DNA from 2 places in the Ectopseudomonas mendocina genome. Region 1 is predicted to be linked to the other one. Evidence: riboswitches for the same ligand, from Rfam matches in the RefSeq annotation. Region 1 holds a riboswitch; the other holds the start of a gene.
What was found. Region 1 has a riboswitch for cobalamin ahead of C7A17_RS14555 (TonB-dependent receptor domain-containing protein). Riboswitches for the same ligand answer to the same signal wherever they lie in the genome.

Region 1 (4,477 bases):
CGCTTCCACTACATCATCTACTTCCAGCAGCCAGGCGTGGCCGAGGCCGAACTGGACGAAGACATCGGCCGCAGCCTGCGCCTGCTGCTCGGCGGCCTCGGCGATGCCCTGCTGGCAACGGACAAACCGGCTGATGCACGGCTGTTCGATGGCATGCCGGATGACCTGCCGCTGCCGCCCTGGTGCAGCGAGGCGATGTTCGCTCACTACCTGCGCACCTTCGAGCGCCACGGCTTTCGCGGCGCACTGAACTGGTACCGCAACTTCGAGCGCAACTGGCAGCGCAGTGAGCACCTTGCCGAGTTGCAGGTGACACAGCCGACGCTGTTCCTGCTTGGGGAGAACGATCCGGTGGGCCGCTTCGAGGCGCCGACCCTGAAACGCATGGGCGACAAGGTGCCGCACCTGGAACGCCACGACCTGCCGGGTGCAGGCCACTGGCTGCAGGCCGAATGCGGAGAACGGGTCAGCGCCCTGCTGCTGGATTTCCTCGCAAGACACTACCGGTAACGGCGATGTGGTCAGCGGATTGGGCTGTTTTCCTGGCATCAGGTAAACTGCCGCATCTTTTACACCTATAACGATTCGCCTGATGCCGACCACTTTCCACGAGATCCCCCGCGAGCGCCCGTTGACGCCGCTGCTCGACAGCGCCAACACGCCGGACGAACTGCGCCGCCTGGCCGAAGCGGACCTGGAAACCCTCGCTGACGAACTGCGCCAATACCTGCTCTACAGCGTTGGCCAGAGCGGCGGGCACTTCGGTGCCGGCCTCGGCGTGATCGAGCTGACCATCGCCCTGCATTACGTCTTCGACACCCCCGATGACCGTCTGGTGTGGGACGTCGGCCACCAAGCCTACCCGCACAAGATCCTCACCGGTCGTCGCGAGCGCATGGGCAGCCTGCGCCAGAAGGACGGTCTGGCCGCCTTCCCGCGGCGCAGCGAGAGTGAGTACGACACCTTCGGCGTCGGCCACTCCAGCACCAGCATCAGCGCGGCGCTGGGCATGGCCATTGCCGCCCGCCTGAAGGGCGAAAAGCGCAAGAGCGTGGCGGTGATCGGCGACGGCGCACTGACTGCCGGCATGGCCTTCGAAGCGCTCAACCACGCCACCGACGTCGGCGCCAACATGCTGGTGATCCTCAACGACAACGACATGTCGATCTCCAAGAATGTCGGCGGCCTGTCCAACTACCTGGCCAAGATCATCTCCAGCCGTACCTACGCCAGCATGCGCGAGGGCAGCAAGAAGATCCTCTCGCGCCTGCCCGGCGCCTGGGAAATCGCGCGCAAGGTCGAGGAACACGCCAAGGGCATGCTGGTGCCCGGTACCCTGTTCGAAGAACTAGGCTGGAACTACGTCGGCCCCATCGATGGCCACGACCTGCCCACCCTGCTCGCAACGCTGCGCAATATGCGCGACCTCGACGGGCCGCAGTTCCTGCATGTGGTGACCAAGAAGGGCAAGGGCTTCGCCCCTGCCGAGGCCGACCCGATCGGCTACCACGCCATCACCAAGCTGGAACCGGTAACCCCGGTCGCCGCCCCGAAGAAACCCAGCGGCCCGAAATATTCCAACGTGTTCGGCCAGTGGCTGTGCGACATGGCCGAGCAGGACGCGCGCCTGGTCGGTATCACCCCGGCGATGAAGGAAGGCTCGGATCTGGTGGATTTCAGCGAGCGCTTCCCCGAGCGCTACTTCGACGTCGCCATTGCCGAGCAGCACGCCGTGACCCTCGCGGCCGGCATGGCCTGCGAAGGCGCCAAGCCGGTGGTGGCGATCTACTCCACCTTCCTCCAGCGCGCCTATGACCAACTGATCCACGACGTGGCCGTGCAGCACCTTGATGTGCTGTTCGCCATCGACCGTGCCGGCCTGGTCGGCGAAGACGGCCCGACCCATGCCGGCAGCTTCGATCTGTCCTACCTGCGCTGCATCCCCGGCATGCTGGTGATGACGCCGAGCGACGAGAACGAGATGCGCCGCATGCTCACCACCGGCCACCTGTTCGACGGTCCTGCAGCGGTTCGCTACCCGCGCGGCACTGGCCCCAATGCAGCGCTCGATGCTGGTCTGGAGCCGTTGGAGATTGGCAAAGCCGTGGTACGCCGCCAGGGCAAGGGCGTCGCCCTGCTGGCCTTCGGCGTGCAACTGGCCGAAGCCCTGCGTGTGGGTGAAACCCTGGACGCCACGGTGGTCGACATGCGCTTCGTCAAACCGCTGGACGAAGCCCTGCTGCGCGAACTGGCGGGCAACCACGCGCTGCTGGTGACCATCGAGGAAAACAGCATCATGGGCGGCGCTGGCAGTGCGGTCAGCGAATTCTTCGCCGCCGAGAACCGCCAGGTGCCGATGCTGCACCTGGGCCTGCCCGACTACTACGTCGAGCACGCGAAACCGAGTCAGATGCTTGCCGAGTGCGGCCTCGACGAAGCCGGCATCGAACGCGCGGTACGTCAGCGTCTGGATTTGCTTCAGGCCTGAGCATGAAGCCCGCTCATCGTTGAATGAGCGGAGCTTGCTTGTCATTCATATGCGTGCGCACTAAGGTTCGCGCACTTCATGTTCCGCCAGGGTGCGCTGCGCAAGCAGTGTTAAACGGGAAGCCGGTGCGCTCGTCATGAGCAATCCCGGCGCTGCCCCCGCAACGGTAATCGACTGCACGCGCTGAGCGTGCGCCGCGTCCAACAGCCACTGGGGCAACCTGGGAAGGCGGGCGCGGGTCGAGAGCCCGGAGACCGGCCAAGGCGGTGCGACTGGTGTTGCGGAGGGCAGCACGGTCAAGCGCCGCCCTGCGCGCTTGCTCCTGCCCTCCTCGAAAGTCTGCCGACCTTTGAGGAAAGAGAATGAAACTGTCCCGTCTGGCGCTGGCCATCGCCGTCATGCCCGGCCTTGCACTGGCCGCAGAGCCTTATACGACCGAGCCTCTGGTGGTCACCTCCGGACGTCTGGCCGAACCGCAAGCGCAGGCTACTGCGGCTACCACCGTCTTCGAGCGGGACGATATCGAACGCCTGCAGGCCAGTAGCGTTACCGAGTTGCTGGAGCGCGTGCCAGGTCTCAGCATCGTCCGTACTGGCGGTGTCGGCAGCCAGACGGGCGTGTTCCTGCGCGGCACCAGCACGGCACAAACCCTGGTACTGGTCGACGGCCAACGTATCGCGGCCGCCTCCAGCGGCACCAGCAGCCTGGAGTTTCTCGCCCCCGATCAGATCGAGCGTATCGAAGTCGTACGCGGCGCCCGTTCGGCGCTCTACGGCTCTGACGCCATTGGCGGGGTGATCCAGATTTTCACCCGCCAGGGCGATGGACTGGGTCTCAAGCCTTACGCCCGCCTGGCCGCTGGCAGCGACAGCACTTACCAACGCAGCCTCGGTCTCTCCGGCGGCGACGAACGCACTCGCTTTCATCTGGGCGCCGCTCTGGATGAGACAGCCGGTATTGACGCGACCCGCGACAGTTTCGGTGCCAATGGCGACGACGACGCCTACCGCAATCGCTCACTCAGTCTGAATCTTTCGCACCGTTTCAACGACGATCTACAAATTGGCTTCAGTGCGCTCGAACAGCGCGGACAGGTGGAATACGACGATGTCTTTACCGGGTCTCTGCCGACTACCGACTTCTTGCTCAGCAGCATCTCTGGCTTCCTCGATGCACGCTTCAACGAGGTATGGAGCAGTCGCCTGGAACTGGGTCATAGCGAAGACAAGCGCGACAGTGGCAACGATCAGCCAGGCGGCACTATCAGCCAATTCAATACCTATCGTGACGCAGCCAATTGGCTGAACACTCTGACACTCAACGAAAACCACCAACTGCTGCTGGGGCTGGACTGGTATGAAGATCGAGCGCAGGGCACGACGGATTTCGTCGAGGACTCACGCTGGAACCGAGCGGCCTTCGTCCAGCATCGTTATACCGGAGAAACGTTCTCGACCGAGCTGGGAGTGCGCCACGACGACAACCAACAATTCGGTAGCGAGAACACCTGGAACGCAGCATTGACCTTGCCCCTCAACAATGCCAACGACCTGATCCTGTCGTATAGCGAAGGTTTCCGCGCGCCGACCTTCAACGACTTGTATTACCCGGATTTCTGCTTTGGTGGCATGTGCTTTGCCAGCGCCAACCCCGACCTCGCCCCGGAACGTTCCAAAAGCTACGAACTGCAGTGGCGCAGCCGCTACAGCGACACGGGCTCCCTGCAGACGTCCGTGTACCGCACCGAGATCGAGGACGCCATCGTTCTGGACGAGAACTTCATCCCGCAGAACGTGCAGACAGCACGCATCAATGGCTTCGAAGCAGCCGTACAACAGGAACTGTTCGGTTGGCAGGGCAATCTCTCTCTGGCCCTGATCGACCCACGTGACCGCGCCAGCGGCCATACCCTGCAGCGCCGCGCCAAACGCACATTGAGTCTGGATATCGACCGCCGTTTTGGTGACGTCTCGCTCGGAGCCGGCTGGC
Region 2 (4,477 bases), 1.9 Mb from region 1:
TTGATGCAGGCAGGCTTTCTCGCCAACGAGAACAAGCCGGTGTTCAAGAGTCATGATCGCTACGGCAATCGCATCGATCTGGTGGAGTTTCACCCGGCCTACCACGAGCTGATGCGCACGGCCGTCGAGCATGGCCTGCCGTCGCTGCCCTGGACAGACCCACGCGCTGGCGCGCATGTCGCCCGTGCCGGCCTGACCTATATGCACAGTCAGGCCGAAGCGGCCAGCGGCTGCCCGCTGACCATGACCTTCGCTGCGGTGCCTGCCATTCGCCTGCAGCCCAACGTGGCCGAGCAGTGGCTGCCGAAGATCCTCGCCACCGAGTACGACCCGCGCAATTTACCGATGGAGCAGAAAACCGGCGTCACCATCGGTATGGCCATGACCGAGAAGCAGGGCGGCACCGACGTACGTGCCAACACCACCCGCGCCTATCCCATCGGCCTCGGCGGGCCGGGGCAGGGCTACGAGCTGGTTGGCCACAAATGGTTCTGCTCGGCGCCGATGTGTGATGCCTTCCTTACCCTGGCCTACACAGACAAGGGCCTGTCATGTTTCCTGCTGCCGCGTCACCGCCCTGACGGCACGCGCAACGCGTTCTACATCCAGCGCCTGAAGAACAAGCTGGGTAACTGGGCCAACGCCTCCAGCGAGGTGGAGTACCGCGGTGCCTTCGCCTGGATGCTTGGCGAGGAAGGACGCGGCGTGCCCACCATCATCGAGATGGTGGCGATGACGCGCTTCGATTGCATGGTCGGCTCCAGCAGCTTGATGCGTCAGGCGCTGACCCAGGCCGCGCACCACTGCGCACACCGCCAGGTCGGCGGCAAGCTGCTCGCAGACCAGCCGCTGATGCAGAACGTGCTGGCCGACCTGGCGCTGGAGAGCGAAGCCGCGCTGGCGCTGTGCATGCGCATGGGGCGTGCGCTCGACCACTCGCATGACGCGCAGGAAGACAAGTTCGCCCGCCTCGTCACTGCCGTGGGCAAGTACTGGATCTGCAAGCGTGCGCCGGAAATGATCTACGAGGCCAGCGAGTGCATGGGCGGCGCCGGTTACGTCGAGGAAACCATCCTGCCGCGCCTGTACCGCGAAGCGCCGGTCAACTCGATCTGGGAAGGTTCGGGCAACGTGCAGTGTCTGGACGTGCTGCGCGCCTTGTCCAAGGAACCGGGCGTGCTCGATGCGCTGTTCGCCGAGCTGGGCGACGGCCACGGTGATGCCCGTCTGAAGGCGCACATCCAGCGTTTGAAGGCCGACTTCAGCGATACCGCCGATATCCAGTACCGCGCCCGCCAGCTCACCGAAGACATGGCCGTGGCGCTGCAGGCCAAGCTGCTGCTGGAAGCGGGCAACGCCACCGTCTCCGATGCCTTTATCGCCAGCCGTCTGGAGGGCCGTGGCCGGGTCTACGGCACCTTGCCGCGTGGTGTCGACGTCGAGGCGCTGCTGGCGCGTAGCACGCCGCACCTGGCCTGATCGGAGGTTCGCCATGCACGCTCATCCGCGTTATCGGGAGCTGGTTGAGCAAGGCTTCGCCGACGCCAATTTCATCCAGGATCTCGGCATTCGTGCCACCGACTGCGGCCCAGGGTGGGTCGAGGCGGCGCTGGATATCCTGCCGCGCCACCTGCAGCAGAACGGTTTCATCCATGCTGGTGTGCAGACCACTCTGGCCGATCATGCTGCCGGTGCCGCCGCCGCGACGTTGGTGGCCGAAGGGCAGACGGTGCTGACCCTGGAATTCAAGGTCAACCTCCTGCGCCCGGCGCGTAGCACGCGCCTGTTCTGCCGCGCCGAGGTGCTCAAGGCCGGGCGCCAGGCCACGGTGGTTGAGGCCGAGGTGTTCGGCGAGGAGAGCGGCCAGAAGCGCCTGTACAGCAAGGCTTCGGTGACCATGGCGGTGGTGACGTTGCCGGCCTGAGCGAGAGCCGAGAGCGGATGGCCAGGCACGCTGTTTTTTAGCCGAGCAGGCGAGTAATCTTGCGCTCGATGGTTCTGCGTGCACGCATGTGACGCGGATGAAAAGGGAACAGGGTGCGGCGAATCTCGCCAATGCCCTGGCTGCCCCCGCAACTGTAAGCGGCGAACGATGCCCTCATGCCACTGACTTCGGTCGGGAAGGCGGGCGGAGTGCCAAGCCGTGAGCCAGGAGACCTGCCATCGACAACGGGCGTTTCGCCCAACCTTCATCCGAATCGTCGCGCGGTGGGCGCGAACAAGGAACTCGCATGCATATCGAACCCGGTGTCGTCGAAGGCGCCAAGATCCTCCTCAGCTACGCAACGGCCGTCACCGCTTTCGGCCTGACCGCCAAACTCGCCCTGGACAGCGTCCGCAGCAACGGTGGTGTCGCCGCCCTGGCTTTGCGCAGCCTGCTGACCACCGCCCTGGTGTTCTGCTTCTTCGAAGTATTCCCGCATCACCCGGTGGGTGTTTCCGAGGTGCATCTGATCCTCGGTTCTACCCTGTTGTTGCTGTTCGGTGCCGGTGCTGCTGCCATCGGCCTGGCCGCGGGGCTGTTGCTGCAGGGGCTGCTGTTCGCCCAGTTCGACCTGCCGCAGTACGGCATGAACGTCACCACGCTGTTGATCCCGTTGTGGGGCATCAGCCTGCTGGCCAAGCGCATCGTTGCGCCGGGTACCGCCTACGTCGATCTTTCCTATAAGCAGGCACTGGCACTGTCGACTGCCTACCAGGGTGGCATCGTCGCCTGGGTCGCGTTCTGGGCCTTCTACGGTCACGGCTTTTCCAGCGAAAACCTGGCAGCAGTGGGCAGCTTCGGCCTGGCTTACATGAGCGTGATCCTGATCGAGCCGCTGATCGACCTGGGCGTGCTGGCCGGTGCCAAGGCGTTGTCGCGTTTCAGCCAGGGGCCGCTGTTCAACGTGCGCCTGCACCAGGCGGCCTGACCCAGTCGTTTAGCGGCGGCGCTGCCAGATCATCTTGCCGGTATTGCTCTCGGTGACCAGATACTGGTCGCTGAAGCGGTAATAGGCAGCGGGTTGATAATCGGCGGCGCCTGCCAGGCGCACCATCAGCATGCCGTCCTGGCTGCGCCATTGGCCGCTGTACTGCACCTCGCCGGGGCTGTCGTAGCTCCAGTCGCTGCCGCCGCCGGCCGAGCGGCTCCACTGCGTGACGCTGCCATCGGCGTTCAACTGCAGGGTCATCACGGTGTTGAACGAAGCGAAGTTGGCGCCGCCACTGTTGATGATCTTCTCGTGCACCCAGGTGCCGACCAGTGCCGAATCCTGAACGCCTGCTGCAGGTGGGGGGGCTGCTGCTTCGCGCTGGAATAGTGTCTGACGTTCCAGTACCTCGCCGTTGCGTGGGTTGCGAGCCGCGATGCTGGTGTTGAGCATGGCATTGGCGTAGGTGGCGTTCATGTTGGCCAGCAGCAGGCCGGACTGTGGATCGCTGATCTCGGCGCGCAGCACCTGTCCATCGTAGTGGCCCTTCAGATTCAGGCGCAGGGTCTGATTCTCAACGTATTGCCCCTCAACCTGATTGCCCTGCTGGCGCAGAATCAGCACGGTCGGCAGGCCGTCGAGCGTGGCGCGGTAGTGACCGTCCAGCTCACCTGCCTGAACGCTGAAGCAGGAAACGACAGCCAGCAGCAGAAGGATTGGACGAACCATGGTAATGACCTCCGACGAGTAGCTCCAAGTCTAGTCTCGGCCGTCGGGTGGTGAGTCCTGTCGCGCTATGTTTTCGTCACCGTATGCAGGCAAGATAGGCGCGTACGTTCAGTCAGGAAGATGCACAGTGAAAGCCTGCTCAGATGATTTCATCGTTGCCCTCACGCCCGAAGAGGCCGTCGATCGCCTCGCCGCGTTGCACCAGGAGGCCACTGGCGCCCTGAGCCACGCGCTCAAACGCTACCTCAAGGAGCGCATCCGTCCCGATGCCAGCGAGCACTGCCTGTTCCGCTACCCCGAATTGCGCCTGACCTACCTGTGCCAGGGCGAGGTGCCGACCACCGTGCGCGCCTACGCCAAGGTGCAGGTGCCTGGCACCTACGCCATCACCGTGACCCAGCCGGCGGCCTTCCGCAAATACCTGCTGGAGCAACTGCGTCCGCTGATGAACGATTTCACCCTGCGCGTGGAAGTCGGCCGCAGCCAGCAGAACATTCCTTACCCGTACGTGGTCGAGGGCGGCGATGAGCTGGCCGGCAGTGGTGTGACCGCCGCCGAGCTGGCGCGCGTATTCCCCAGCACCGACCTGTCCGCCGCCACCGACGGCACCGCCGATGGCCTGTACGACTGGGAGAACATCGACCCGCTGCCGCTGGCGCTGTTCGACGCGGCGCGCACCGATTTTTCGCTCAAGCGCATCCAGCACTACACCGGCAGCGACTGGCGCCATGTGCAGCCTTGGATCCTGTTGACCAACTACCATCGTTATGTCGACCAGTTCATCCGTCACGGCCTGGACATGCTGGTGGGCGACTCGCGCTTCACCCGCATGGTGC

Region 2: linked by a shared signal. The riboswitch ahead of C7A17_RS05700 (energy-coupling factor ABC transporter permease) and the one ahead of C7A17_RS14555 (TonB-dependent receptor domain-containing protein) in region 1 are both predicted to bind cobalamin.

The regions. Positions count from the first base shown of each region.
Region 1 covers NZ_CP027657.1:3,108,751-3,113,227, reverse strand. The annotation lists gene C7A17_RS14565 (alpha/beta fold hydrolase) at 1-510, shown strand, start outside; gene dxs (1-deoxy-D-xylulose-5-phosphate synthase) at 593-2,488, shown strand; cobalamin riboswitch at 2,561-2,765, shown strand; gene C7A17_RS14555 (TonB-dependent receptor domain-containing protein) at 2,851-4,477, shown strand, end outside.
Region 2 covers NZ_CP027657.1:1,218,999-1,223,475, reverse strand. The annotation lists gene C7A17_RS05710 (acyl-CoA dehydrogenase family protein) at 1-1,479, shown strand, start outside; gene C7A17_RS05705 (PaaI family thioesterase) at 1,493-1,924, shown strand; cobalamin riboswitch at 1,977-2,179, shown strand; gene C7A17_RS05700 (energy-coupling factor ABC transporter permease) at 2,232-2,912, shown strand; gene C7A17_RS05695 (hypothetical protein) at 2,922-3,641, opposite strand; gene amn (AMP nucleosidase) at 3,769-4,477, shown strand, end outside.